2 regions of the Streptomyces sp. NPDC005811 genome follow, and region 2 is predicted to be linked to the other one. Evidence: predicted binding sites of a transcription regulator. Region 2 holds the regulator's gene; the other holds the start of a gene.
The links. The regulator HrcA, encoded in region 2, represses chaperone genes, less so after heat shock. The targets are predictions, from matches to a motif close to TTNGCACTCNGNNNNNCNGAGTGCNAA.
Positions count from the first base shown of each region.

Region 1: a site for HrcA is predicted at 12,182-12,208, ahead of groES (co-chaperone GroES). Genes of this name have one in related genera too.

Region 1 is NZ_JBEXXK010000015.1:102,000-116,893, forward strand. Features, by position in the region: gene ABZ490_RS18185 (glycoside hydrolase family 3 N-terminal domain-containing protein) at 1-1,077, opposite strand, end outside; gene ABZ490_RS18190 (LacI family DNA-binding transcriptional regulator) at 1,206-2,255, shown strand; gene ABZ490_RS18195 (endo-1,4-beta-xylanase) at 2,338-3,693, shown strand; gene ABZ490_RS18200 (LCP family protein) at 3,777-4,832, shown strand; gene ABZ490_RS18205 (YciI family protein) at 5,291-5,647, shown strand; gene ABZ490_RS18210 (sigma-70 family RNA polymerase sigma factor) at 5,695-6,957, shown strand; gene ABZ490_RS18215 (cell wall-binding repeat-containing protein) at 7,052-9,091, shown strand; gene ABZ490_RS18220 (methyltransferase domain-containing protein) at 9,098-10,267, opposite strand; gene ABZ490_RS18225 (polysaccharide deacetylase family protein) at 10,421-11,377, shown strand; gene ABZ490_RS18230 (polysaccharide deacetylase family protein) at 11,374-12,141, shown strand; gene groES (co-chaperone GroES) at 12,355-12,663, shown strand; gene groL (chaperonin GroEL) at 12,809-14,434, shown strand; gene ABZ490_RS18245 (ester cyclase) at 14,551-14,894, opposite strand, start outside.
Region 2 is NZ_JBEXXK010000001.1:99,280-114,173, forward strand. Features, by position in the region: gene ABZ490_RS00445 (hypothetical protein) at 1-193, shown strand, start outside; gene holA (DNA polymerase III subunit delta) at 249-1,235, shown strand; gene ABZ490_RS00455 (nuclear transport factor 2 family protein) at 1,323-1,721, shown strand; gene rpsT (30S ribosomal protein S20) at 1,962-2,228, opposite strand; gene lepA (translation elongation factor 4) at 2,418-4,286, shown strand; gene ABZ490_RS00470 (AMP-dependent synthetase/ligase) at 4,487-6,364, shown strand; gene ABZ490_RS00475 (SpoIIE family protein phosphatase) at 6,610-8,490, shown strand; gene hemW (radical SAM family heme chaperone HemW) at 8,531-9,763, shown strand; gene ABZ490_RS00485 (Uma2 family endonuclease) at 9,787-10,326, shown strand; gene ABZ490_RS00490 (DUF3097 domain-containing protein) at 10,304-11,116, opposite strand; gene ABZ490_RS00495 (MBL fold metallo-hydrolase) at 11,159-11,875, opposite strand; gene hrcA (heat-inducible transcriptional repressor HrcA) at 12,034-13,050, shown strand; gene dnaJ (molecular chaperone DnaJ) at 13,051-14,187, shown strand; gene ABZ490_RS00510 (nitronate monooxygenase) at 14,276-14,894, shown strand, end outside.

The DNA.
Region 1 (14,894 bases), on a different contig from region 2:
CAGTCCCAGTTCGCACTTCTGGAGCAGGACCCGGCGGGCCGCCCGGTCGACCAGCTCCTCGGGGATCTCGCCCGCCCGGACCGCCGCGACCAGCGCCTCGCCGTAGTGCTTCACCGTGGGCAGCTCGACATCGATGCCGGCCTCCAGCGCGAGGTGCGCCGTCTCGGCGGGGGTGCCCGCGACCCGGTGCAGGGTCTGGAGGAAGCCGATGCCGAAGTAGTCGGCGACGACCGTGCCGGTGAACCCCCACTCCTCGCGCAGCAGACGGGTCAGCAGCTCCGGGTCGGCGGAGGCGGGGACGCCGTCGCGTTCGGTGTAGGCGGCCATCACCGAGCGGGCGCCGCCCTCGCGGAGCGCCATCTCGAACGGGGGGAGGGTGACGTCCGCGAACTCGCGGGTGCCCGCCCGCACCGGGGCCAGATTGCGGGCGCCGGCGGAGGAGGCGTACCCGGCGAAGTGCTTGAGGGTGGCGACGACCCCGGCGGACTCCAGGCCCCGGACATAGGCCGTGCCGACGGTGGCGACCAGGTAGGGGTCCTCGCCGATCGTCTCCTCGACCCGTCCCCAGCGCGGGTCGCGGACCACGTCCAGGACGGGGGCCAGGCCCTGGTGGACGCCGACCGCGCGCAGATCGCGGCCGATCGCCCGGCCCATCTCCTCGACCAGCGGCGGGTCGAAGGCGGCGCCCCAGGCCAGTGGGACCGGGTAGGCGGTGGCCCGCCAGGCGGTGAACCCGGCCAGGCACTCCTCGTGGGCGAGGGCCGGGATGCCGAAGCGGCCCGCCGCGGCGATCCGGCGCTGGGCGGCGGCCAGGGCGCGGGCGCCGGTCGACGGGTCGACGGGGGCGGTGCCGAAGGGACGGGTGAGCTGGCCGAGTCCCCGGGTGATCAGGTCGTCCCACGCGTAGTCGGCGGTCATGTCGTGCTGGTGCGGGGCGACGCCCCCGCCGTCCGTCGCGGCGCCGACCCACACGCCGTACAGCTGGGCGGTCCTCTCCTCCAGGGTCATCCGGGAGAGCAGGTCGTCGACTCGGGCGGCGGCGGGCAGAGCGCGGTCACGCCAGGGGGCGGTGGTCATGAAACTCCTGTCCCGGGGGATCCTGTCCCGAAGGATTCGAATGTTTCGTAACACACTTCGAATGTTCCGGGAACCTATGGTGCTGAGAGGGGTTAGTCAAGAGGCCGCGCGGGGATACGATCGCCGCCATGACACGCTCCGACCCCGCTGAAACGCGCCCGCAGACCGCCACGCTCGCGGAGATCGCCCGCGAGGCCGGTGTCTCGGCCCCGACTGTTTCGAAGGTCCTCAACGGCCGTGCCGACGTCGCCCCCGCGACCCGCACCCGTGTCGAGGAGCTGCTGCGCGCCCACGGCTACCGGCGACGGCGGGCCGAGGCGACCCGTTCGCCCCTGATCGACCTGGTCTTCCACGAGCTGGAGAGCGCCTGGGCGATGGAGGTCATCCGGGGCGTGGAGAACGTGGCGCGCGACGCCGGGCTGAGCGTCGTGCTGAGCGAGAGCGCCGGCCGGCTCACCCCCGGGCGGACCTGGGCCGACCAGGTCGCCGCCCGCCGCCCGCACGGGGTGGTGCTGGTGCTGTCCGGGCTCGACGAGTCCCAGCGGGCGCTGCTGACCAGCCGCACCATCCCGTTCGTGGTGATGGACCCGGCGGGCGACCCGGGGGCGGACGTGCCGTCGATCGGGGCCACCAACTGGCAGGGCGGGCTGGCCGCCACCCGGCATCTGGTGGAGCTGGGGCACCGGCGGATCGGGGCGATCAGCGGGCCCCCGCAGATGATGTGCAGCCGGGCCCGGATCGACGGCTACCGGGCCGCCCTGGAGACCGCCGGGCTGCCGGTCGAGCCGGCGCTGATCAAGACCGGCGACTTCCACCACGAGACCGGCTACCGGCTCGGCCGTGAGCTGCTCGACCGCCCCGACCGGCCCACCGCCGTCTTCGCCGGCAACGACCTCCAGGCCCTCGGCGTCTACGAGGCCGCCCGTGAGCTGGGACTGCGGATCCCGGAGGACGTCAGCGTGGTCGGCTTCGACGATCTGCCGGTGGCCCGCTGGGTGGGGCCGCCGCTGACGACCGTACGGCAGCCGCTGACCGAGATGGCGGAGGCGGCCGCCCGGCTGGTGCTGGAGCTGGGGCGGTCCACGGAGCAGGAGGCGCCGGCCGCGACCCGGGTGGAGCTGGCGACGAGTCTGGTGGTGCGGACGAGCACCGCGGCGCCGCCCCTGGCCGGAAGTTGACGTATTGACGGGTGTGGTGGGCGCCTCCACACTCCTCCGAAGTCAATCGGTTGCACGGCCGAAACTTTCGGAGGCACCCGCAATGAGATCTCTGAGAACAGGCCTGTCCCTGACCTCCCTCGTGACATCGCTCGTGGCGGGCTGCGCGCTGCTGCTCGCCGCCCCGGCCGCCCAGGCCGCCGACACGCCCCTGCGCGACCTCGGCGCCGCCAAGGGCAAGGTCGTCGGCACGGCGGTCACCGGCTCCAAGCTGACCGGCACCTACGGGGACCTCGCCGGGGCGCAGTTCTCCTCGCTGACCCCCGGCAACGCCATGAAGTGGGGCTCGGTGGAGCCGACCCAGGGCTCCTTCAACTGGACCGAGGCCGACCAGATCGTGGCGTTCGCGCAGGCCCACAACCAGCAGGTGCGCGGCCACACCCTGGTCTGGCACAGCCAGAACCCGAGCTGGCTGACGAACGGCAGCTGGACCTCCGCCCAGCTCAGCACCCTGCTGCAGAACCACATCAGCACCGAGGTGGGCCGCTACAAGGGGAAACTCGCCGCCTGGGACGTCGTCAACGAGCCCTTCAACGAGGACGGCACCTACCGCTCGACCCTCTGGTACAACGGCCTCGGCGCCGACTACATCGCGAACGCGCTGACCTGGGCGCGGGCCGCCGACCCGGCCGCGAAGCTCTACATCAACGACTACAACGTGGAGGGCGTCAACGCGAAGTCGACCGCCCTCTACAACCTGGTCAAGTCGCTCAAGGACCGGGGCGTCCCGATCGACGGGGTCGGCCTCCAGGCCCACCTCATCCTCGGACAGGTCCCGGCGACCTTCCAGCAGAACATCCAGCGCTTCGCCGACCTCGGCGTGGACGTGGCGATCACCGAGCTGGACATCCGGATGACCCTGCCCTCCGACAGCGCCAAACTCGCCCAGCAGAAGGCCGACTACAAGGCGGTCACCGCCGCCTGCGTGGCGGTCGCGCGCTGTGTGAACCTCACCGTCTGGGGCTTCACCGACTCCGACTCCTGGGTGGAGAGCACCTTCCCGGGGCAGGGCGCGGCGACGCCGTACGACGCGAACTACGCGCCGAAACCGGCGTACTACGGCATCGCGGAAGCGCTCGGCGGGACGAGCACGCCCCCGCCGACCGGCGCGTGCACGGCTTCGTACAGCGTGGGCAGTCAGTGGAACACCGGGTTCACCGGGAACGTGACGATCTCCTGCTCGGGTGCCTCGCTGTCGTCCTGGAAGGTGACCTGGACGTACGGCGCCGGGCAGCAGATCACCCAGGCCTGGAACGCCGGCTGCACCCAGTCGGGGGCGGCCGTGTCCTGTGTGAACGCCTCGTACAACGGGACCGTGCCGGACGGGGGTTCGGTGAGCTTCGGGTTCAACGCGAGCTGGAGCGGGAGCAATCCCGTGCCGACGGTGACGCTGGGCTGAGAATCGTGAGATTTTCACGAGAAATCCCGGTCGGGCCCGCCGTCCTAACAGTCCGCTAATAATCCGCACTTACGTTCCTCCCCGTGACGCGACACGAGGAGCACGGCGAAGACGGCAGAAGAACGGGCCGGCGGTCCACAGTGCTGAGGGCCGCCGGCCTCACCCTGGCCGCCGCCCTGGTGCTGGGCATCGGGACGGCGGGCTGGGCCTACTGGCACCTCAACGACAACATCAGAAGCGTCGACATCGACCAGGCGCTCGGCGACAACCGCCCGGCGAAGTCGGTCACCACCCCGACCGCGTCCGCCTCGGCGTCCGCTTCCCCGCTGCCCACCGAGGCGATCAACATCCTCGTCCTGGGCTCGGACTCGCGCAGCGGCGAGGAGAACCAGGAACTCGGCGGCGGCGACAGCTCCGGGGCCCGCTCCGACACGGCGATGGTCGTGCACATCGACGCGGGCCGCACCAGCGCGACCGTGGTCAGCATCCCGCGCGACACCCTCGTCACCCGCCCGTCCTGCCCGCTGTCCTCGGGCGGTACGTCGGCGGTGGCGTACGGCGTGATGTTCAACTCCGCCTACTCGCTGGGCGGGCCGGTCTGCGCGGTGAAGACCGTCGAGTCGATCACGAACGTCCGGATGGACCACTACATCGAGGTCGACTTCTCCGGCTTCGCCAAGCTGGTGAACGCGCTCGGCGGGGTCACCGTCACCACCGACGAGGACATCGACGACGACGACAGCCACCTCCACCTCGCGGCCGGCACCCACCACCTGAACGGCAAGCAGGCCCTCGCCCTCGCCCGCACCCGGCACGGCATAGGCGACGGCAGCGACCTCGGCCGCATCGGCCTCCAGCAGAAACTGGTGAAGGCCCTGCTGGAACAGATCGCCTCCACGAACCTGCTGACCAGCCCCACCGAGCTGTACGGGGTCGCCGACGCGATCACCGGCAGCCTCACCACCGACACCGGTCTGAACTCCCTCTCCGAACTGACGGAACTCGGCCAGAGCCTGAAGGGCCTCACGGCCGACGAGGTCAAAACCCTCACCATGCCGGTGGTCACGGCCCCCTCCGACCCCAACAGGGTGATCGCCGAGGAACCGGCGGCGAGCAAGCTCTGGAAGTCCCTGAAGTGAGCCGGAGAGAGGCCGTCTTGAGCCAGCCGGGCCCACGGGGTCGGACCGCACGGGGCACGGTGATCGCTCCCCGGGGATCGCGCCGTTCGCGGCGACCGTCGCGGTGGACGCCGGCCTCCTGGGGGTCGCGCCCGAGGAGACCGGTATGGCCTCCGGGCTGCTCGACAGCTCCCGCCAGGTCGGCGGGGCCGTCGGGCTCGGAGTGCCGGCGACCGTCGTGGCGGCGCGGGACGGCGCGGGCGGCCGCGGGGGCTCGTCGAGGGGTACACGGCCGTGTCGGCGGTGGGGGCGGGTGCCGCCGTCGCGCTGTCGCGGAGACCCCTCCCACCTGCGCCGACGCGCGCCGCGGAGAATTCTCCGGAAAAATTCGGCGAGGGTGTCGATCCGGTCGGCTCCCGTTCGACGCAGGGGTGAGAGGCCGGGAAGGGACCGGTCGCCGTGAGATACGAGGAGTCGTCATGCCCCGTTACCTGTCGCTCGTGAAGATCGACGAGAACTCCGCCCCCGCCGAGGGCCCCAGCCCCGAGCTGATGCAGCGGATGGGCGAGCTGATCGAGGAGGTCACCAAGGCCGGCGTCATGCTCGACACCGCCGGGCTGCTGCCCTCCGCGCAGGGCACCCGGGTGCACTGGGAGGGCGGGCGGATCTCCGTCACCGACGGGCCGTTCACCGAGGCCAAGGAGGTCGTCGGCGGGTACGCGATCATGCAGTGCAAGGACCGCGCCGAGGCCATCGAGTGGGCCACCCGGTTCCTGAAGGTGCACGAGGAGTTCTGGACCGTCACCTGCGAGGTGCGGGAGATCGCCGAGGGATGAGCCCGTCCGCTGTGCGGACCCGCGGCCAGGGTGTTCGATGGTGGGTTGTGGAACCACAACCCGCCACCGACCCCCGGACCGCCATCGAGACCGTCTTCCGCCTGGAGTTCCCCCGGGTCGTCGCCGCCGTCACCCGGGTCGTCCGGGACGTCGGCATCGCCGAGGAACTCGCGCAGGACGCCCTGGTCGCCGCACTGGAGCAGTGGCCCCGCGACGGCGTCCCGGACCGGCCCGGCGCCTGGCTCACCGCCGCCGCCCGGCACCGCGCCGTCGACCTGGTCCGCCGCCGGGAGAACTACGCCCGCAAGCTCCAGGAGATCGGCCGCACCCTGGAGGACACGCCCCCGCCGCAGGAACCGCAGGACCCGGACGCCATCGACGACGACCTGCTCCGGCTCGTCTTCACCACCTGCCACCCGGTGCTGTCCCCGGAGGCCCGCACCGCCCTCACCCTGCGCCTCCTCGGTGGTCTGACCACGGCCGAGATCGCCCGCGCCTACCTGGTCCCCGAGCCCACCGTCGCCCAGCGCGTCGTCCGGGCCAAGCGGACCCTCGCCACCAGGAACGTCGCCTTCGAGGTGCCGTACGGCCCCGACCGCGAGGCCCGGCTCGGCTCGGTCCTCGACGTCATCTACCTGATCTTCAACGAGGGCTACGCGGCCACCGCGGGCGACGACTGGCTGCGCCCGGCGCTGTGCGAGGACGCCCTGCGGCTCGCCCGGCAGCTCGCCGCGCTGATGCCCAAGGAGCCCGAGGTGCACGGACTGGTCTCCCTGCTGGAGTTCCAGGCCGCCCGCACCGCCGCCCGCACCGCCCCCGACGGCACCCCCGTCCTCCTGAAGGACCAGAACCGGCGCCGCTGGAACCGCATGCTCATCGCCCGCGGCATCACCGCCCTGGACCGCGCGAACGCCACCTCCGCCGGAGCCCCGGGTCCGTACGCCCTCCAGGCCGCCATCGCCGCCTGCCACGCCCACGCCCTCACCTACGAGGACACCGACTGGACCGCCATCGCCACCCTCTACGCGCTGCTGGCCGCCCGCGCCCCGTCCCCGGTCGTCGAACTCAACCGCGCGGTCGCCGTCTCCATGGCCGACGGCCCGGGCCCCGCCCTGGAGATCGTCGACACCCTCGCCGACGAGCCCGCGCTGAGCGGCTACCACCTGCTGCCCAGCGTCCGCGGCGACCTGCTGCTGCGCCTCGGGCGCACGGCGGAGGCGCGGGCCGAGTTCACGCGGGCGGCGGCCCTGGCCCGCAACGAACGGGAGCGGGAGCTGCTGCTGGCCCGGGCGGCCCGGTGCGAAACGTAACTCTGTTCCTGTCTCGTCCAGTTGACCACTAAAGTGTGCGAGCCGCTGTGAAGCGGCTGTGACGTGTGATCCCTGGGGGGACGACAACTTGAGAATGTTCACGCGCCGCCGTGCCGCGGCGCTCGCCACCGCGGCCGCGCTCGCCGCCGTGGGCACCCTGGCGACCGCGCCGGGTGCCGCCGCCGACGACGCGGGCCCCTGGCCCGGCACCGAGGGACGGATCCTCAACGACGGCGGACTGCTGATCGACCCGGCCACCGGCGCGGGCACCGTGATCCCGAACGTGGACTCCTACCCCGCCTGGGCACCCGACGGCAGCCGGCTGGTCAGCGCCGGGAGCCAGGTCTCCAGCATCCGCGCCGGCGGCAGCGGGAAGATCACCCTGCCTCGCGCGGTGGGCGTGCGCTCCAGCGCCCCGTACGAGGACCTGGCCTTCTGGTGGGGCGGCCGGTACGTCGTCTTCGCCACCGGCGGCCAGCTCGTCCACGGCCCCTCCGACGGCTCGTGGGCGCCCCGCCCGCTGCTGACGGCGGCCCAGGAACCCGCCTCCGTCTGCGACAGCGAGCCGACGGTGAGCGTGGGCGGTCTGCTCGCCTTCGAGCGCCGCACGGGCGGCTGCACCGGCACGCCCGGTGTGTACGTCTTCGACGGCACCGCGCAGACCGTCAAGCGCGTCCTGGCCGACGCCGAGCAGCCCGCCTACTCGCCGGACGGCACCAGGCTCGCCTTCGTCCGCAAGGACACCGACGGCAACCCGCAGCTCTTCACGGCGAAGGCCGACGGCACCGACGTCAAGCAGCTCACCACCGGCCCGAACCGGTACGCCAACCCGTCCTGGTCACCCACCGGCACCCGGATCGTCCTCGACGCCCACACCTCGCCGAACAGCGACGACGTGCACACCCTCGCGTCCGTGGACGTGGCGACCGGCACGCTCACCCCGCTCACGGACGCCTCGCGCAGCACCTCGGTCAACAACCCCGGCTACCAGCCGCTGCGCAAGAACAGCACCGTCCGGGTGTGGGGCAGCGACGCCTACGCCACCAACATCGCCTCCTCCCGCTGGACCTGGAACACCCTCGGACAGAGCGTGCCGGGCCTGATGAACGCCAGGTCCGCCGTCCTGGTCAACCGCGACGACGCCGCCTACTCCCTCACCGCGCCCGCCCTGGCCGGCAAGAAGGCCGGGCCGGTGCTGATGACCCCGAAGACGGGGCTGTCGGCCGCGGTGAAGAAGGAACTCGGGCGGATGCTGCCGAAGGGGAAGACCGTCTACCTGGTCGGCGGCACGTCCGTCCTGACCGGCACGGTCGCCACGCAGCTCAAGACCCTCGGCTACGTCCCCAAGCGGCTGTCGGGCGCCGACCGCTACGCGACCTCCGTCGCCGTCGCGAAGGCCGTCAGCACCGCCCCCAAGTACGTCTTCCTGGCCGGCGGCTCCGAGGTCCGCGCCGCCCTCTCGGCGGCCGCCGCGGCCGGCGCCGACGGCACCGCGAGCGCGGGCAGCGTGGTCCTCACCCAGGGCAACAAGCTGACGGCGTCGGTGAAGGCGTACCTGAACAGCCTGAACCCCGACAAGACGACGGTCATCACGGTCGGCTCGGCGGCGAAGTACGCCCTCACCCACACGAGCTACTCGCGGTGGCCGTCGACGTACACCTACTACCCGATCGGGGGCGCCAACGACGCGGCGATCTCCGTCAACATCGCCAAGTTCTGGTGGACCGCGCCGAACCTGGCCGCCCTCACCTACACCGGCACCTGGCGGGACGGCGCCTCGGCGGCCGGCGCCTTCAACGTCTTCGGCCCCCTGCTGTGGACGTCCCGGCCCGCCCTGTCGAGCGAGGTCAACAGCTATCTGGCGCGCGAGTCCGCGAGCGTCGGCTCGGTGGCCGCCTTCGGCACCACCGGCTCGGTCACCACGGGCGCGCTGAACACCGTGGGCGCCTCGATCAGCGCGGGCAGCAGGTACTTCGACTACCGGCCGTACTACAACGGCATCGTCCCGGCCGGCGCGCGGACCGCGCTGAGCGCCGGTGCGGGTGCCGGGAGCGCCGACGCGCTGCCGCCGCGCTCCGGTCCGACGGGCGCCGACCCGCACCTGGACGACCTCGGGACGCGTCAGAAGCAGTAGCGGCCCTCAGGCGGCGGGGGCTCCGAGCAGCATCGTCGGGGCCCCGGCCACCCGGGTGAGGAACACGGTCACCGCGTGCGGCCCGTGCCCCTTCGGCAGCACCTTGCGGCGCAGCTCCTCCGGCTCCACCGCCGAGCCGCGCTTCTTCACGGTCAGGATCCCCACCCCCCGCTCCCGCAGCAGCGCCTTCAACTTCTTCACGTTGAACGGGAGCTGGTCGGTGATCTCGTAGGCGGTGGCGTACGGGGTCGGGCGGAGGGTGTCGGCCGTGATGTACGCGATGGTCTCGTCGACCAGCCCGCCGTCCAGCTCCCGGGCCACCTCGGCGACCAGATGGGCGCGGATGACGGCGCCGTCCGGCTCGTAGAGATAGCGGCCGAGGGGCCGTACGTCCGGGTTCGGCAGACCGGTGCCGAGCAGGGTGCGCGGCCCGGGCAGCAGCGTCGCCCGTACGGCCCCCGGCGCGGTGCCGAACCACAGCACCGCCTCCTTCACGTCCCCGCCGTCCGAGATCCATTCCGCCTCGGCCTCCGCCGGGACCGCCTCGTGCGGCACGCCGGGCGCGATCTTCAGCGCGGCCCGGGGCGCGGCGAGCGCGGCGCCGACCGCCCAGGACAGTGGCGGCGAGTAGGCCTCGGGATCGAAGATCCGCCCGCGCCCGCCCCGCCGCGCCGGGTCCACGAACACGGCGTCGTAGCCGCTCGTGTCCACCTCGGTGACATCGGCCTCCCGTACGTCGATCAGCTCGGCGAGTCCCAGCGCCTCGGCGTTGGCCCGGGCGGCCGCCGCCGTCAGCGGGTCCCGGTCCACGGCCAGCACCCGGATGCCCGCGCGGGCCAGTGCGATCGCGTCGCCGCCGATCCCGCAGCACAGGTCGGCCACCGAGGTCACGCCCTGCTCCCTGAGGCGTGCGGCCCGGTACGCCGCCACACTCGCCCGCGTCGACTGCTCCACCCCGGCGGGTGTGAAGAACATCCGCCCGGCGTCCTCGGCCCCGAACTTCACCACCGCCCGCTGCCGCAGCCGCGCCTGCCCGAGGGCCGCCGACACCAGCTCGGCGGGATGCTCACGGCGCAGCCGTGTGGCGACGGCGAGTTCGTCGGAGGGGGCGGTCCCCCGTACGGCATCGAGCAGAGCGAGGCCTTCGGGGGTGAGGAGGGGGGCGAGGTCGGTCACTCGGTCATTGTCGGTCAGGGGAGCGGGTGGTGCGGCGTCGGCCGGTGATCTTGTCCGGCCGGCGGTCCTGGTGTGGGCCGGCCGGGGGACCGTGGGGCCTCGGCGGCGGTGTCGGGGCGGGGCGCGGGGGCCGGGCTGGGAAGATCCGGCGCCATGGGAGTTGTCGTACAAAACGATAAAAATAGCGCCTCTCGGGTCAGGCTGCGGGGCGGTATCGCGCTGCTGGTTCTCACCGCGATCGTGGCGGGCTGCGGGGAGGGCGGCGACCCCGAGGGCAGCGACCCGGCCCCCGGACAGCAGGCCGGACAGCAGGCCGGGCTGCAGGTCGGCCAGGCCGCACCCCCGGTCCGGGCGCTGCACTCGTACGCGGAACGGCTGCGCGCCGAGCAGGCGGCCCGGGTCGCCGCGGCCCGGCGCTGGGGCCTCAGGCAGGTCCCGCTCACCCCGCCGCCCCCGCCCGCGAAGAAGCCCCGGATCACCACCCGGGACGGCTTCGAGGTGCGCGACCACGAGGAACTCGGCCTCCCGCCCGTCTTCACCTCGGTCCCCACCCGGGACAAGGTCGTCTTCCTCACCATCGACGACGGCGCCGAGAAGGACCCGCGGTTCCTGCGGATGATGAGCGAGCTGAGGATCCCGTACACCGCCTTCCTCAGCGACTACCTCATCAGCGACGACTACCCGTACTTCACGAAGATGCAGGCCGCCGGGGTGACCCTGAACAACCACACCCTCCACCACCCCTATCTGCCCGCCCTGTCCTACCGGCGGCAGAAGCACGAGATCTGCGGCATGCAGACGGTGCTCGGCGAGCGCTACGGCAGACGCCCGGTCCTCTTCCGGCCGCCCTACGGCAACTACAACCGCGACACGCTGATCGCCGCGAAGTCCTGCGGGGTGACGTACGCCCCACTCTGGGACGAGGAGGTCTTCGTCGACCACTGGGAGTACCGAGAGTGGGACCGCGACCTGCACCCCGGCGACATCGTCCTGAGCCACTTCCGCGGCCGGGGCGACTGGAAGGGCACCATGCCCGACATGGTCCGCCGGTTCCTGAACAAGGTCACCGCACAGGGGTACGCGGTGGCACGTCTGGAGGACTACCTGTGAGGACGCGGGGGCTGATCGCCGTACTGCTGGCGCTGGCGGTGACGGCGCTGACCGGCTGCGCCCAGTCCGTCGACCCGATCGAACGCCTGGGCAAGAAGGCCGCCCAACGGGTGCGCCCCCTCTCCCACGGCCCGGGCAGCCCCGGCAGCCCCGGCAGCGCGGGCCGCTCCGGCCAGCAGCCGCTCCCCCCGGTCGTCGACCACGTCCCCACCCACGACAAGGTCGTCTTCCTCACCTACGACGACGGTGCCGAACGCGACCCCCGCTTCATCGACCTGGTCCGCGAACTCCGCCTCCCCGTCAGCGTGTTCCTCACCGACAGCGTGGTCGGCCCCGGCTACGGCCACTTCGCCCGGCTGCGCTCGGTCGGCGCCACCCTGGAGAACCACACCCTCGACCACGCGGCCCTGCGCGGACTGCCGTACGCCGGCCAGCGCGCCGAGATCTGCGGCCAGCAGGAGAAACTCCACGCCCGCTTCGGCCTGCGTCCCCGCTTGTTCCGCCCGCCCTACGGCGCGTACGACAGCACCACCCTGCGCGCCGCCGCCGACTGCGGCATCACCGCCGTCGTCCTCTGGCGCGCCGCGATGGGCCCCGCCGGCCTCACCTACCCGCACGGCACCCCCGGTCTGCGCCCCGGCGACATCGTCGCCCTGGACCCGGACGAGTCCACCGACCCCAGCCTGCGCGAACGCACCACGGAACTGCTGCGGGTGCTGCGGGAGCGGGGCCTGACGGTGGGGAAACTGGAGGACTACCTGTAGGGCGAATCGGCCCGGGCAAATCGGCCGACGCGCCACGGGATTAGCAGTCCGCTTGACCGAGTGCTAATCGCGGTCATAGTCTCGGCTCTGGCACTCCCCACTGGAGAGTGCCAACAACGCGACGGGCAGGTCCGGCACCCGCGACGACGGATCCACCTGGTCGCCACCTCAGACAGTTAACCCCGTGAGATCTCCGAAGGGGGAGGTCGGATCGTGACGACCGCCAGCTCCAAGGTTGCCATCAAGCCGCTTGAGGACCGCATCGTGGTCCAGCCGCTCGACGCCGAGCAGACCACGGCCTCCGGCCTGGTCATCCCGGACACCGCGAAGGAGAAGCCCCAGGAGGGCGCCGTCCTCGCCGTGGGCCCGGGCCGCTTCGAGAACGGCGAGCGCCTGCCGCTCGACGTCAAGGTCGGCGACGTCGTGCTGTACAGCAAGTACGGCGGCACCGAGGTGAAGTACAACGGCGAGGAGTACCTCGTCCTCTCGGCTCGCGACGTCCTCGCGATCATCGAGAAGTAGTTCTTCACCCGAGCACATTGCGTGCTTGAAGCTTGATGCTGCGCCCCTGGCTCCCGCCACCACATAAGAAGCCGGGCGCCCGGGGCGCAGTGCCTTTTCACCCCACGTTTTCCGCCCACAGATTTCCGAGAGGGCTGCCGCTGTCATGGCGAAGATCCTGAAGTTCGACGAGGACGCCCGTCGCGCCCTCGAGCGCGGCGTCAACAAGCTGGCCGACACGGTCAAGGTGACGATCGGTCCCAAGGGCCGCAACGTCGTCATCGACAAGAAGTTCGGCGCCCCGACCATCACCAACGACGGCGTCACCATCGCCCGTGAGGTGGAGATCGACGACCCGTACGAGAACCTCGGCGCCCAGCTCGTGAAGGAGGTGGCGACCAAGACCAACGACATCGCGGGTGACGGCACCACCACCGCCACCGTGCTGGCCCAGGCGCTCGTCCGCGAGGGCCTGAAGAACGTCGCCGCCGGTGCTTCCCCGGCCGCCCTGAAGAAGGGCATCGACGCCGCGGTCAAGGCCGTCTCCGACGAGCTGCTCGCCACCGCGCGCCCGATCGACGACAAGGCGGACATCGCCGCCGTCGCCGCGCTGTCCGCCCAGGACCAGCAGGTCGGCGAGCTCATCGCCGAGGCGATGGACAAGGTCGGCAAGGACGGCGTCATCACCGTCGAGGAGTCCAACACCTTCGGTCTGGAGCTGGACTTCACCGAGGGCATGGCCTTCGACAAGGGCTACCTCTCGCCGTACTTCGTGACGGACCAGGAGCGCATGGAGGCGGTCCTGGAGGACCCCTACATCCTCATCAACCAGGGCAAGATCGGCTCCATCTCCGACCTGCTGCCGCTGCTGGAGAAGGTCATCCAGACCAACTCCTCCAAGCCGCTGCTGATCATCGCCGAGGACGTCGAGGGCGAGGCCCTGTCGACCCTGGTCGTGAACAAGATCCGCGGCACCTTCAACGCGGTCGCGGTCAAGGCCCCCGGCTTCGGTGACCGCCGCAAGGCGATGCTCCAGGACATGGCCACCCTCACCGGTGCCACCGTCATCTCCGAGGAGGTCGGCCTCAAGCTCGACCAGGTCGGCGTCGACGTCCTCGGTTCCGCCCGCCGCGTCACCATCACCAAGGACGACACGACGATCGTCGACGGCGCCGGCGACTCCGCCGACGTGCACGGCCGCGTCGCGCAGATCAAGGCCGAGATCGAGAACACCGACTCCGACTGGGACCGCGAGAAGCTCCAGGAGCGCCTCGCGAAGCTCGCCGGCGGCGTGTGCGTGATCAAGGTCGGCGCCGCCACCGAGGTGGAGCTGAAGGAGAAGAAGCACCGTCTGGAGGACGCCATCTCCGCGACCCGCGCCGCGGTCGAGGAGGGCATCGTCTCCGGTGGTGGCTCCGCGCTGGTCCACGCCGTCAAGGTCCTCGAGGGCAACCTCGACAAGACGGGCGACGAGGCCACCGGTGTCTCCGTGGTCCGCAAGGCCGCCGTCGAGCCGCTGCGCTGGATCGCCGAGAACGCCGGCCTGGAGGGTTACGTCATCACCTCCAAGGTCGCCGAGCTCGACAAGGGCCAGGGCTTCAACGCCGCCACCGGCGAGTACGGCGACCTGGTCAAGGCCGGCGTCATCGACCCGGTCAAGGTCACCCGCTCCGCCCTGGAGAACGCCGCCTCCATCGCCTCCCTCCTGCTGACGACCGAGACCCTGGTCGTCGAGAAGAAGGAAGAGGAAGAGCCGGCCGCCGCCGGTGGCCACCACGGCCACTCGCACTGAGGCACACCGCCTGAGGCACACCGCCTCCCGCGCTCCGCGCGAAGAAGCCCCCGTTCCGGTGCGGAACGGGGGCTTCCCCCTTCGCGGGCGGAATGTGGTTCGGGTGGGGGGCCGGGTCAGCCCTCCAGTGCGTCCAGGGCGCCGAGCTGGGCCATCAGCCCCAGCCGGTCGTACTGCCACCAGGCCTCGGCGATCCTTCCGTCCCCGTCGAAGCGGAAGACGGTCGTCCCGGTCATGGTGACCTGCTTGCCGGTGGCCGCGAGGCCCATGAAGTCGCCCTTGTGGGTGCCGCGCCAGGTCCACCGGTTGCACACCCGGTCGTCCTGCGCGATCTGGTCCTCGACCTCGAAGGCGAAGTCGAAGCCGGCCCGCCACATGGAGACCTCGCGCCGCATCGCGTCCATCCCCATGGTGTCCTGCTCGTTGGCCGGGTCGTGGTCGTGGTAGTCCTGGGCGATCA
Region 2 (14,894 bases):
GGTGGCGGAGGCACTCGTGGAGCGGTTCGGGGTGCGCGAGGAGCCGTTGCTCGTCCGGGACGCGCTGGCGGGCGAGGACGACGCCGAGGACGCGCAGTGGCTGGTGGTGCTGCGGGACGAGGGCGGCGTGCTGGACGCGGGGGCGCTGGACGAGTTCGCGGGGGAGTGGGAGGGCTGGCGCGAGGAACCGTAGGCGACGGCAACCCGACGGACACGCACTGTCAGTGGGCCGTGCGATGCTGTATCCGATGGCCAGGAAGACTGCGAATGACGATGTCCTCGCCGCGGTGACGCTCGCCGTGGGGCAGGAGGAGTTGCTGCTCGACCGGGCGGTGCAGGAGGTCGTGGCGGCCGCCAGGGCCGCGGACGCCGACACGGACGTCCGGGACCTGACCCCCGACCAGGTGCAGCCCGGCACCCTCGCCGAGCTGACCAGCCCCTCGCTCTTCGCGGAGCGCAAGGTCGTGGTCGTCCGCAACGCGCAGGATCTGTCGGCCGACACCGTCAAGGACGTGAAGGCCTATCTCTCGGCGCCCGCCGAGGAGATCACGCTGGTGCTGCTGCACGCCGGCGGGGTCAAGGGCAAGGCGCTGCTGGACGCCGCCCGCAAGGCCGGGGCGCGGGAGATCGCCTGTCCGAAGATGACCAAGCCGGCCGACCGGCTGGCGTTCGTGCGGCAGGAGTTCCGGGCCACCGGGCGGTCCGCGACGCCCGAGGCGTGCCAGGCGCTCGTCGACGCCATCGGCAGCGATCTGCGGGAGCTGGCCTCGGCGGTGACCCAGCTCGTCGCCGACGTCGAGGGCACCATCGACGAGGCCGTCGTGGGGCGGTACTACACCGGGCGGGCCGAGGCGTCGAGCTTCACCGTCGCCGACCGGGCGGTGGAGGGGCGGGCCGCGGAGGCCCTGGAGGCGCTGCGCTGGTCGCTGGCCACCGGTGTCGCACCCGTGATGATCACCAGCGCGCTGGCACAGGGCGTGCGGGCCATCGGCAAGCTGTCCTCGGCGCGCGGCGGCCGTCCCGCCGATCTCGCGCGGGAGCTGGGCATGCCGCCGTGGAAGATCGACCGGGTGCGCCAGCAGATGCGGGGCTGGACCCCGGACGGGGTGGCCGCGGCGCTGCGCGCGGTGGCCGAGGCGGACGCCGGGGTGAAGGGCGGCGGGGACGACCCGGAGTACGCGCTGGAGAAGGCGGTCGTCGCCATCGCGCGGGCCGCCCGCTCCAGAGGACGGTAGGGACTCCCCAGAGGAGAATCGTGCGTATCGGCCCCTGCCGGGCCCCTATCAGCCTCTGTCGCCTGACAAGGAGAGGTGGCGATCGCCGTGGCTGAACACCCGCACGCGAAGATAGTCCGTGAGGGCTACGAAGCCTTCCAGCGCGGAGACATGGACACCCTGCGCGCACTGATGACCGGGGACTGTACCCACCACGTCCCCGGCTCTCACCCGCTCTCCGGGGACTACAAGGGGATCGACTCGGTCCTCAACGACTACTACGGCCGGCTCTACTCGGAGACCGGCGGGTCGTTCCGCGTCGAGCTGCGGAACCTGTTCGTGGACGGCCGCGGGCATGTCATGTCCGTGCACCACTTCACCGCCGACCGGGCGGGCAAGCACATCGACGAGATGGGCGGCATCGTCTTCCGGATCATGGGAGACAAGATCACCGACCTCGATGAGTGTGTCGCGGACATGGCGAAGTCGGACCAGTTCTGGATGTGACCGGGCATGCCGAAGGCCCCGGCCTGCCGCCCTGGGGAAGGGCGGAGGGCCGGGGCCTTCAGACAAAGCCGATAAAGCTGATGAAGCTGATCAATCTGGTGAAGCTGCTGAGCCCATACCCGCGTGGCGAACGCAGGCCGCGTACGGGCTCGGGGGCCGGTCGGGGGCGGATGAGAGAGGGCCCGCCCTGGGTCCTTCCGGCGGCTCGGATCCCGGGGGATCCGGTCAGACCAGAGGGGTTCAGCCCTGGAGGGTCGCGACCTTGGAAGCGAGCGCCGACTTCTTGTTGGCGGCCTGGTTCTTGTGGATGACACCCTTCGAGACAGCCTTGTCGAGCTGACGCGCGGCAGCGCGCTGGAGCTCGGTGGCCTTCGCGAGGTCACCCGCGGCAGCGGCCTCACGGGCCTTGCGGATCGCGGTCTTCAGGGAGGACTTGACGGCCTTGTTGCGCAGCCGAGCCTTCTCGTTGGTCTTGATCCGCTTGATCTGGGACTTGATGTTCGCCACGAAATAAGCCTCTTCTAATTCCTGGATTCTTTGGTGCCTCGCGCTGAGAGGGCATGAGACACAGCTGCCCACACTACCAGCGGGCCCGAGAATGGCCCAAACCGGCTCCCGGTCGCCGCGCGTGGGACCATGGAGCCTACGTATCGATCCGACCCGAGGCACAAGGCGCCTCAAGAGACAGGACCCTGCGTGCCCGCGACCCCTAACAATGTGCCCGAGCCGAGCCGTACCGACCCGGCTCTGATCCGCAACTTCTGCATCATCGCGCACATCGACCACGGCAAGTCCACGCTCGCCGACCGGATGCTCCAGCTGACCGGTGTGGTCGAGCAGCGGCAGATGCGTGCTCAGTACCTCGACCGGATGGACATCGAGCGCGAGCGCGGCATCACGATCAAGTCCCAGGCGGTGCGGCTGCCGTGGGCTCCCACCCACGACAAGAACAACACGCACATCCTCAACATGATCGACACCCCCGGGCACGTCGACTTCACCTACGAGGTCTCGCGGTCCCTCGCGGCTTGTGAGGGGACCATCCTCCTCGTCGACGCCGCCCAGGGCATCGAGGCCCAGACCCTCGCCAACCTCTATCTGGCGATGGAGAACGACCTCACGATCATCCCGGTGCTCAACAAGATCGACCTTCCCGCGGCCCAGCCGGAGAAGTTCGCCGAGGAGCTCGCCAACCTGGTCGGCTGCGACCCCGACGACGTGCTCCGGGTCTCCGCGAAGACCGGTGTCGGCGTGGACGCGCTGCTCGACCGGGCCGTGCGGGACATCCCGGCCCCCGTCGGCGTCAAGGACGCCCCGGCCCGCGCGATGATCTTCGACTCGGTCTACGACTCCTACCGGGGCGTGGTCACGTACGTCCGGGTCATCGACGGCCAGCTCAACAAGCGCGAGCGCATCAGGATGATGTCGACCGGCGCGACCCACGAGCTGCTGGAGATCGGCACCAACTCGCCCGAGATGCTGGCGGCCGACGGCCTCGGCGTCGGCGAGGTGGGCTATCTGATCACCGGTGTGAAGGACGTCCGCCAGTCCAAGGTCGGTGACACCGTCACCAGCCAGGTCAAGGGCGCGACCGAGGCCCTCGGCGGGTACAAGGACCCCAAGCCGATGGTCTTCTCCGGTCTGTACCCGCTGGACGGCTCCGACTACCCGGAGCTGCGCGAGGCCCTGGACAAGCTCCAGCTCAACGACGCCGCCCTGGTCTACGAGCCCGAGACCTCCGCCGCGCTCGGCTTCGGCTTCCGCGTCGGCTTCCTCGGCCTGCTGCACCTCGACGTGATCCGTGAGCGCCTGGAGCGCGAGTTCGGCCTCGACCTCATCGCCACCGCGCCGAACGTGGTGTACCGCGTGGTCATGGAGGACCGCACCGAGGTCGTCGTCACCAACCCGAGCGAGTTCCCCGAGGGGAAGATCAGCGAGGTCTACGAGCCGGTCGTGCGCGCCACCATCCTGGCGCCGACCGAGTTCATCGGCTCGATCATGGAGCTGTGCCAGACCCGGCGCGGCACCCTGCTCGGCATGGACTACCTCTCCGAGGACCGGGTCGAGATCCGCTACACCCTGCCGCTCGCCGAGATCGTCTTCGACTTCTTCGACCAGCTGAAGTCCAAGACCCGCGGCTACGCCTCGCTGGACTACGAGCCCACCGGCGAGCAGACCTCCAGCCTGGTCAAGGTCGACATCCTGCTGCACGGCGACAAGGTGGACGCCTTCTCGGCGATCACCCACAAGGACGCCGCGTACGCCTACGGGGTGCGGCTCGTCGCCAAGCTGCGCGAGCTGATCCCGCGGCAGGCCTTCGAGGTGCCGATCCAGGCCGCCATCGGCTCCCGGGTCATCGCCCGCGAGACCATCCGCGCCATCCGCAAGGACGTCCTCGCCAAGTGCTACGGCGGTGACATCTCCCGTAAGCGGAAGCTGCTGGAGAAGCAGAAGGAAGGCAAGAAGCGGATGAAGATGGTGGGTTCCGTGGAGGTTCCGCAGGAAGCCTTCATCGCCGTGCTGAGCAGCGACGACGCCGCGGGCTCCGCCAAGGGCAAGAAGTAGCCCCTCCGACGCCTGAACACCGGGCCCGCCGTGCTGTCGCGCGGCGGGCCCGTGGTGTGCTGTCCGGAGAAAGTGACCGTACGTGGCCCCTTACGTGCCGGGCGGTCGCCCTTTACCCTGATGCCCTGCTCGATAGTTACTCGCGAGTTAAACAACAGCCGCAAGAGCCAGCCGCGCCGTCGCGGGCCCCGGAGGATGTCGTGAGCGACCCACAGACCCTGATCGAGAACCGTCCGCCGTCCGTGGCGGGCCTCTTCCTGGAGCGGGTGGCCGCCACGCCCGACGCCGAGGCCTACCGGCACCCGGTGCCCGCCGCGTCCGGCGCGGGCCCCGACGACTGGAAGTCGCTGAGCTGGGCGCAGGCCGCCGAGCGGGTGTACGCGATCGCGGCCGGGCTCATCGAGCTGGGGGTGCAGCCCGAACAGCGTGTCGCGCTCGCCTCCGCCACCCGGATCGAGTGGATCCTCGCCGACCTCGGCATCATGTGCGCCGGCGCCGCGACGACCACCGTCTACCCGCAGACCAACGCCGACGAATCGGCGTACATCCTCTCCGACTCCGAGAGCCGGGTGCTGATCGCCGAGGACGCGGCGCAGGTCGCCAAGGCCGTCGAGAAGCGCGCCGAGCTGCCCGCCCTCACCCATGTGGTGGTCCTCGACCCGGCCGGCGTCGACACCGGGGAGGACTGGATCCTCACCCTCGACGAGCTGGAGAAGCGCGGCGCGGCCCGGCTGGAGCAGGAGCCCGGGCTGATCAAGGAGCGCGTCGCCGCGATCACCAAGGAGCAGCTCGCCACCCTCATCTACACCTCCGGCACCACCGGCCGCCCCAAGGGCGTGCGCCTGCCGCACGACAACTGGTCGTACATGGCCAAGGCGATCGCCGCGACCGGTCTGATCAGCGCCGAGGACGTCCAGTACCTGTGGCTGCCGCTCGCGCACGTCTTCGGCAAGGTGCTCACCTCCGGCCAGATCGAGGTCGGGCACGTCACCGCCGTCGACGGCCGCGTCGACAAGATCATCGAGAACCTTCCGGTGGTCCGGCCGACCTACATGGCGGCCGTGCCGCGGATCTTCGAGAAGGTCTACAACGGCATCGCCAACAAGGCCCGCGCCGGCGGCCCCGCCAAGTACAAGATCTTCCGCTGGGCCTCCGAGGTCGCCCGCGAGTACGCCAAGGTCACCCAGGACAACTTCCGCCGCACCGGCACCGCGAGCGCCCCCTTCGGTCTCGCCGCCAAGCACAGGGCCGCCGACGCGCTGGTGTACGCCAAGATCCGCGAGGCGTTCGGCGGGCGGCTGCGCGCCTGTGTCTCCGGCTCCGTCGCCCTCGCCCCGGAGATCGGCTTCTTCTTCTCCGGCGCCGGCATCCACATCCTGGAGGGCTACGGCCTCACCGAGTCCTCCGCGGCCTCCTTCGTGAACCCGGGCGAGGCGTACCGCACCGGCACGGTCGGCAAGCCGCTGCCCGGCACGGAGGTGCGGATCGCCGAGGACGGCGAGATCCTGCTGCGCGGCCCCGGGATCATGGAGGGCTACCACGGGCTGCCCGACAAGACCGCCGAGGTGCTGGAGGCCGACGGCTGGTTCCACACCGGTGACATCGGCGAGCTGTCGCCCGACGGCTATCTGCGGATCACCGACCGCAAGAAGGACCTGTTCAAGACATCCGGTGGCAAGTACATCGCGCCCACCGAGGTCGAGGGCCAGTTCAAGTCGGTGTGCCCGTACGTCTCCAACATCCTCGTGCACGGCGCCGACCGGAACTTCTGCACCGCGCTGATCGCGCTGGACGAGGTGTCCATCCTCGACTGGGCCAAGGAGAACGGGCTCGGGGGCAGGTCGTACGCCGAGGTCGTCGCCGCGCCCGAGACGGTCGCGCTCATCGAGGGCCACGTCGCCGAGCTCAACGCCGGGCTCCAGAGGTGGCAGACGATCAAGAAGTTCCGGCTGCTGCCGCGGGATCTCGACGTGGAGCACGGCGAGATCACGCCGAGTCTGAAGCTGAAGCGGCCGGTGGTGGAGCGGGAGTACCAGCACCTGATCGAGGAGATGTACGCGGGGACGCGGGAGGCATAGGGGCGGGTTGGGGCGCGTGGGAGGCTGCGGGAGCGTTGTGGTTGCTCGCGCAGTTCCCCGCGCCCCTTTCGGTCGGCTGTAGTCCCCGTGCTCGAAAAGCGAACCTTATTCGTCCTTCATCGAGCACATCCGTACACACACGCAGCACCCTTCGCATACGACATGATCCCCTTCGGTCACGCACCGCATATGGCTGGGATCCGTCTGTCACCCTGAGGGCATCCGAACTGCCCGGGGAGCTGCGCATGGGGGCCATTCCGACCCAGCGGGAGACCGTCTCCCTCGGTATCGGTGCGCCGTCGTCCGCGACCCCCGACGCGCCCCCGGTCACCCGCGCCACCCTGGCCGGCAGCCCCCATGCCCCCGGCCTCGCCCGCGCTCTGGTGCGGGCCGCGTTCGCGGAGTGGGGGGACCTTCCCGAACGCCTGGCCGAGGACGTGACCCTCGTCGTCAGCGAGCTCGTCACCAACGCCGTCGTGCACGCCGGCACCGACGTGGACCTGCTGTGCCGGCTGGAGGACGATCCCGAACAGGGACACGCGGTCGTCGTCGAGGTCGGGGACCACCACCCCTCCCGCGCCCCCCGCGACCACCCGCCCGAGACGCCGCACGAGACCCCGGAGTACGGCCGCGGCCTGCGGCTGGTCGCCGCGCTCGCCGACGCCTGGGGAGTGACGTACCGCAGGGGCGCGAAGACGGTGTGGGCGCGGCTGCTGCCCCTGGCCCCCGAGCCGTACGAGACCGACGGGACGTACGGCGCCTCGCCCGTCGCGCCCCTCGACCCCCTCCTCGAAGCCCTCGCCCCCGAACCGCAGCCCTCCTGCCGGGACGGAGACTGGCTGAACCGCGGCGCCCTGTCGTTCCTCGCCGAGGCCTCCGACCTGCTCGCCGGGCAGCTCGACGAGGATCTCGTCGCCGCGCTCACCAGCCAGCTCCTGGTGCCCCGGCTCGCCGACTGGTGCGGGGTCTGGCTGGAGGACGAGGTCAGCGGGCACGGCGGCGGCTGGGGCGAATGGGCCGGCGGCCCCGGACCGCGACTGGCCCGGGTCTGGCACGGCGACGAGGGCCGGATCGAGGAGCTGCGCCGGGCCCTGGAGAAGGATCCGCCGCGCCCCGCGGAACCGCCCCGCTCCGGGCCCGAGCACTTCCCCTGGCCCGGCGCGGCGCTCGGCCCGCGCGGCGCCGCCCTCGCCTACCGGCTGATCGCCGGCGGCCGCCCGCTCGGCACCCTGGTCATCGGGCGGGCCGGACCGGGTGCCTTCGCCGACGAGGTCACCGGGCTCGTCGAGGACCTGGGCCGCCGGGTGGCGCTGGCGATCGGCGCGGCCCGCCAGTACGCCCGCCAGGCCACCATCAGCGCCGTCCTCCAGCGCGGGCTGCTGCCCGGCGCCGTCGCCGAGATCCCCGGCGTGCGCAGCGCCCTCGTCCACGAGCCGCGCGAGCAGGGCGGCCCGAGCGGCGACTTCTACGACCTGTTCCCGGCGGGCGACGGCCGCTGGTGCTTCGCCATCGGCGACGTCCAGGGCAAGGGCCCGGAGGCGGCCGTCGTCATCGGCCTCGCCCGCCCCTGGCTGCGGCTGCTGGCCCGTGAGGGGTACGGCGTCCCCGACGTCCTGGACCGGCTCAACCAGCTCCTCCTCGACGACGCCACCGAGGCCGCCGACGCCGCCGCCCGCGCCTTCGTCGGCCCCACCGGCCCCGGCGACGGCCCCCAGACCCGGTTCCTGTCCCTCCTCTACGGCGAGCTGGCCCCCTTCGAGGGCGGCGTCCGCTGCACCCTGGCCTCCGCCGGGCACCCGCTGCCGCTGCTCCTCGGCCCGGACGGCTCCGTCGCCACGGCCGCGCGCCCCCAGACCCTGCTCGGGGTCATCGAGGACGTGACGTACACCAGCGACGTGCTCGAGCTGCGGCACGGCGACAGCCTGCTGTGCGTCACCGACGGGGTCACCGAGCGGCGCTCCGGCCTCCGCCAGTTCGACGACGGCGACGGGCTGGCCGTCGCGCTCGCCGGCTGCGTGGGCCTGGGGGCCGAGCCGATCGCCGAGCGGATCCGCCGGCTCGTCCACGAGTTCGGCGAGCATCCCCCGGAGGACGATCTGGCGCTGCTGGTGCTCCAGGCGGAGTGACCGTCGTCGTACGCCGGCGCGGTACGGGACAATGGAGGGCATGCCTTCCGCACTCCCCGACGGTGAGCCCGTCCCCGACGACGGCGCGCTCCCGGCGCACGCGCTCACCGGCGCAGCCGACCGCCCCCTCGGGTTCTATCTGCACGTCCCCTACTGCGCGACCCGCTGCGGGTACTGCGACTTCAACACCTACACCGCCACCGAGCTGCGCGGCACCGGCGGAGTCCTCGCCTCCCGCGACAACTACGCCGACACCCTGATCGACGAGATCCGGCTGTCGCGGAAGGTGCTGGGCGACGACCCGCGTCCGGTCCGCACGGTCTTCGTCGGCGGCGGCACCCCCACGCTCCTTGCCGCCGACGACCTCGTCCGGATGCTGGGCGCGATCCGCGACGAGTTCGGCCTGGCGGCGGACGCGGAGGTGACGACGGAGGCCAACCCGGAGTCCGTCGACCCGTCCTATCTCGCCACGCTCCGCGCGGGCGGCTTCAACCGGATCTCCTTCGGCATGCAGAGCGCCCGGCAGCACGTGCTGAAGGTCCTCGACCGCACCCACACCCCCGGCCGCCCCGAGGCCTGTGTCGCGGAGGCCCGCACGGCGGGCTTCGAGCACGTCAACCTGGACCTGATCTACGGCACCCCGGGCGAGTCCGACGACGACTGGCGGGCCTCCCTGGAGGCCGCGCTCGGCGCCGGACCCGACCATGTCTCCGCGTACGCCCTGATCGTCGAGGAGGGCACCCAGCTGGCCCGGCGCATCCGGCGCGGGGAGATCCCGATGACCGACGACGACGTCCACGCCGACCGCTATCTGATCGCGGACGAGGTGATGACCGCCGCCGGCTACGACTGGTACGAGGTCTCCAACTGGGCCACCTCGCCTGCGGCCCGCTGTCTGCACAACGAGCTGTACTGGCGCGGCGCGGACTGGTGGGGCGCGGGCCCCGGGGCGCACTCCCACGTGGGCGGCGTGCGCTGGTGGAACGTGAAGCATCCGGGCGCGTACGCGGCAGCCCTTGCCGCCGGCCGCTCCCCCGGGGCGGGGCGTGAGCTGCTCTCCGAGGAGGACCGGCGGGTCGAGCGAGTCCTGCTGGAGCTGCGGCTGCGGGAGGGCGTCCCGCTGGACCTGCTCCGGGAGGAGGGCCTGAAGGCCTCCCGCCGGGCCCTGACGGACGGGCTGCTGGCGCAGGCCCCGTACGACGGCGGCCGTGCCGTGCTCACCCTGCGGGGGCGGCTGCTGGCGGACGCGGTGGTGCGGGACCTGGTGGACTGATCACCCCGGCGAGTGAATCCCCTGTGGAGCTGGAACCCCCCGAGGGCATCAGGGCCGAGCTGCTGCGGGGGACCGTCGTGATGACGCCGAGTCCGGATCTGGTGCACAAGCGGAGCGTGACCGACGTGGTGGACCAGATTCCGCGCAGTCGCTGGTCCCGGCTCCAGGCCATGCGCGTGGACATGTTCGACGATGTCAGCGCGCCCGTACCTGACGTGGTGGTGGTCGAGCGTGATGCGTGCCCGAAGCAGGGGGCGCTGGTTCCGGCCGGGGTGGTCACCGCAGTGATCGAGGTCGTCTCCGGACGGAGCGCCGATCGCGACTACCTTCTCAAGCGCTCTGTCTATGCGGCGGCCAAGGTACCCGCCTACCTGATCATCGATCCCGTCATGGCTCAGTGCGTTCTGCTCAGTGAGCCGAAGGGCGGGGGTGAGGACGCCGACTACCGACGGCAGCGGCACGCCTTCTTCGGTGAACTGATGCCGTTGGAACCCCTTGGCCTCGAACTGGACACCAGCGAATTCGCCGCCTACGAGAATGTCAGGCCCCACCGCTACCCGTGACGAAGTCGATCAGCTCCTCCACTCGCCCCAGCAGCGCGGGCTCCAGGTCCTTGTAGGAGCCGACCCGCGCCAGGATCGCCTGCCACACCGCCCCGGTGTTGTCGGACGGCCAGCCCAGCGCCCGGCACACGCCCGTCTTCCAGTCCTGGCCGTGCGGCACGCGCGGCCAGGCCGTGATGCCCAGGGACGACGGCTTCACCGCCTCCCAGATGTCGATGTACGGGTGACCGACGACCAGGGCGTGCTCGCTCGTCACCGCCTGCGCGATGCGGAATTCCTTCGTGCCGGGCACCAGGTGGTCCACCAGCACCCCCAGCCGCGCGTCCGGCCCGGGGCCGAAGTCCTCGACGATCGCCGGGAGGTCGTCCACGCCCTCCAGGTACTCCACCACCACGCCCTCGACGCGCAGGTCGTCGCCCCACACCTTCTCGACCAGTTCGGCGTCGTGCCGGCCCTCGACGTAGATGCGGCCGGCGCGGGCCACGCGGGCGCGGGCGCCGGGGACGGCTACCGAGCCGGACGCGGTGCGGGTAGGACGCACGGGGCCGGAAGAAGGCCGTACGAGGGTCACCACACGGCCCTCCAGGAGGAAGCCCCGGGGCTCCAGCGGGAACACCCGGTGCTTGCCGAAGCGGTCCTCCAGGGTCACCGTGCCCGCCTCGCAGCGGATCACCGCGCCGCAGAAGCCGGTGCCGGGCTCCTCCACCACGAGGCCGGGCTCCGCCGGGACCTCGGGGACGGGCTTCGGCTTCTTCCAGGGAGGGGTGAGATCCGGCGAGTACGGGCGCATTCGGATGACGATAGGAGAAGCCCCCGCCCGAGCGCACCCGGCTCAGTGCGACACGCCGAAGCGCGCCGCCAGCGCGTCCCGCTGCCGCCGTACGAACGCCGCGTCCACCACCGCCCCGTGCCCCGGCACGTACAGCGCGTCCTCGCCGCCGAGGGCGAGGAGGCGGTCCAGGGCCGCCGGCCAGTGCGAGGGGACGGCGTCGGGGCCCGCCTGGGGCTCGCCGGACTCCTCCACCAGATCGCCGCAGAAGACGACCTCCGGGGAGCCGGGGACCAGGACCACGAGGTCGTGCGCCGTGTGCGCCGGGCCCACGTTCGCGAGCAGGACCTGACGGCTCCCGCCCAGGTCGAGGGTCCACTCGCCGGAGACCAGGTGGCGGGGGGCGACCAGCGTGTCCGCCGCCTCCGTCGCCGTCGCCTCGTCCAGACCGTTGCGCACCGCGTCCGCCCGCAGCTCCTCCGCCGGGACCGTGTCCATGCCCACCGCCCCGTACACCTCCGCGCCCGCGAACGCCGCCGCACCGAACACATGGTCGAAATGCGGATGGGTGAGCGCGAGATGGGTCACACGCGCGCCGGTCAGCTCCTCGGCCTGCGTCCGCAGCCGCACCCCCTCCGCCAGACCCGACCCGGCGTCCACCATCAGCACCGCGCCCGCCCCGACGACCAGCCCCGCCGTGCAGTCCCAGCCCGGCAGGCGCACCCGCCCGACCCCGGCGGCGACCCGCTCCCACCCCAGCTCTTCCCAAGTCATGGTCATACCGGGACGCTAACGGTAGGGCGTCCCGGCGTCGGCCGACCTTGCCCCCGGTGTACCCCACAGCCGTACACTGACCGGGGAACGTCTGGCACTCGGAAGCGAAGAGTGCCAGGGGGGACGCCCAGGGGACTGGGGACGACCACGGGAGGTGTGCGCGGGTGCTGAGTGAACGCAGGCTGCAGGTGCTGCGCGCCATCGTCCAGGACTACGTCGGAACCGAGGAGCCGGTGGGGTCCAAGGCCCTCACCGAGCGGCACAGCCTCGGCGTCTCCCCGGCCACCGTGCGCAACGACATGGCCGCCCTGGAGGACGAGGGATACATCGCCCAGCCGCACACCAGCGCCGGGCGGATCCCCACCGACAAGGGCTACCGGCTGTTCGTCGACAAGCTGGCCGGCGTCAAGCCGATGACCGCGCCCGAGCGGCGCGCCATCCAGAACTTCCTCGACGGCGCCGTCGACCTCGACGACGTCGTGGCGCGGACCGTACGGCTGCTCGCGCAGCTCACCCGGCAGGTCGCCGTCGTGCAGTACCCGTCGCTGACCCGGTCCACCGTGCGGCACGTGGAACTGCTGGCGCTCGCGCCGGCCCGGCTGATGCTCGTGCTGATCACGGACACCGGACGGGTCGAGCAGCGCATGGTGGACTGCCCGGCGCCCTTCGGGGAGGCCTCTCTGGCGGATCTACGCGCGCGGCTCAACAGCCGGGTCGCCGGCCGCCGGTTCGCCGACGTGCCGCGCCTGGTGGAGGACCTGCCGGAAGCCTTCGAGGCGGACGACCGCGGCACGGTCTCGACGGTGCTCTCCACCCTGCTGGAGACCCTCGTCGAGGAGAACGAGGAGCGGCTGATGATCGGCGGCACCGCCAATCTCACCCGCTTCGGACATGACTTCCCTCTCACCATCCGGCCCGTCCTGGAGGCCCTGGAGGAACACGTCGTTCTCCTCAAACTCCTGGGCGAGGCGGGGGATTCGGGCATGACCGTACGCATCGGTCATGAGAACGCCTATGAGGGACTCAACTCCACTTCCGTGGTCTCGGTCGGCTACGGTTCGGGCGGCGAGGCAGTCGCCAAACTCGGCGTGGTCGGCCCGACCCGCATGGATTACCCGGGAACGATGGGAGCGGTACGAGCGGTGGCACGTTACGTCGGACAGATCCTGGCGGAGTCGTAAGTGGCCACGGACTACTACGCCGTTCTCGGCGTGCGCCGCGACGCGTCGCAGGATGAGATCAAGAAGGCCTTCCGCCGGCTCGCCCGCGAGCTGCACCCGGACGTCAACCCGGATCCGAAGACCCAGGAGCGGTTCAAGGAGATCAACGCCGCCTACGAGGTGCTGTCGGACCCGCAGAAGAAGCAGGTCTACGACCTCGGCGGCGACCCCCTCTCGCAGGCCGGCGGCGGTGGCGCGGGCGGCTTCGGGGCCGGTGGCTTCGGCAACTTCTCCGACATCATGGACGCGTTCTTCGGTACGGCGTCCCAGCGGGGGCCGAGGTCCAGGACCCGGCGCGGCCAGGACGCGATGATCCGGCTGGAGATCGACCTCGAGGAGGCGGCCTTCGGCACCACCAAGGACATCCAGGTCGACACCGCGATCGTCTGCTCCACGTGCAGCGGCGAGGGCGCCGCCCCCGGCACCACCGCCCAGACGTGCGACATGTGCCGCGGCCGCGGCGAGGTCTCCCAGGTGACCCGGTCCTTCCTCGGCCAGGTCATGACCTCCCGCCCCTGCCCCCAGTGCCAGGGCTTCGGCACCATCGTCCCGAACCCCTGCCCGGAGTGCGCGGGCGACGGCCGGGTCCGCTCCCGGCGCACGCTCACCGTCAAGATCCCGGCCGGCGTCGACAACGGCACCCGGATCCAGCTCGCGGGCGAGGGCGAGGTCGGCCCCGGCGGCGGCCCCGCCGGCGACCTCTACGTCGAGATCCACGAGCTGCCGCACTCCACCTTCCAGCGGCGCGGCGACGATCTGCACTGCACGGTCACCATCCCGATGACCGCGGCGTCCCTCGGCACCAAGGTGCCGCTGGAGACGCTCGACGGCCTGGAGGAGGTCGACATCCGGCCCGGTACCCAGTCCGGCCAGTCGATCCCGCTGCACGGCCGGGGCGTCACGCATCTGCGCGGCGGCGGGCGGGGCGACCTCATCGTCCACGTCGAGGTCATGACCCCGACCAAGCTCGACCCCGAGCAGGAGCGGCTGCTGCGCGAGCTGGCCAAGCTGCGCGGCGAGGAGCGGCCCCAGGGCCAGTTCCAGCCGGGCCAGCAGGGGCTGTTCTCCCGTCTGAAGGACGCGTTCAACGGGCGCTGAGCGGTCACCCGTCCCGGACGATGCCCTTGGCCTATGCCAAGCGGTGGCCGGTTTCGGACTTGTTCGGAGGACGTGACAACATGCCGTCATGTCCTCCGAGCTGACCGATCTCTTCCCCCACCCGATCGTGCAGGCCCCCATGGCGGGCGGTGTCTCCGTACCGCCGCTCGCCGCCGCCGTCTCCGAGGCCGGCGGGCTCGGATTCCTGGCCGGCGGCTACAAGACGGCCGACGGCATGTACCAGGAGATCAAGCAGCTCCGCGGACTGACCGGCCGCCCCTTCGGCGTGAACCTCTTCATGCCGCAGCCCGAGTATCCCGAGACGGGCGCCGTCCAGCTCTACGCCGAGCAGCTCGCCGGTGAGGTCACCTGGTACGAGACCGAGCTCGGCGACCCCGACAGCGGCCGCGACGACGGCTACGACGCCAAGATCGCCGTACTGCTGGACGACCCCGTGCCGGTGGTCTCCTTCCACTTCGGCGTCCCGGCCGCCGACACGCTGAAGTCCCTGCGCCGGGCCGGGACGTTCACCCTCGTCACCGTGACCTCCGCCGAGGAGGCGCTCGCCGTCGAGCGGGCCGGCGCGGACGCGGTCATCGTGCAGGGCACGGAGGCCGGCGGCCACCAGGGCACCCACAAGGACATCCCCGAGAACGACGGCTCCGCCCTCGGCCTGCTCGCCCTGCTCGGCCAGGTCCGCGAGGCCG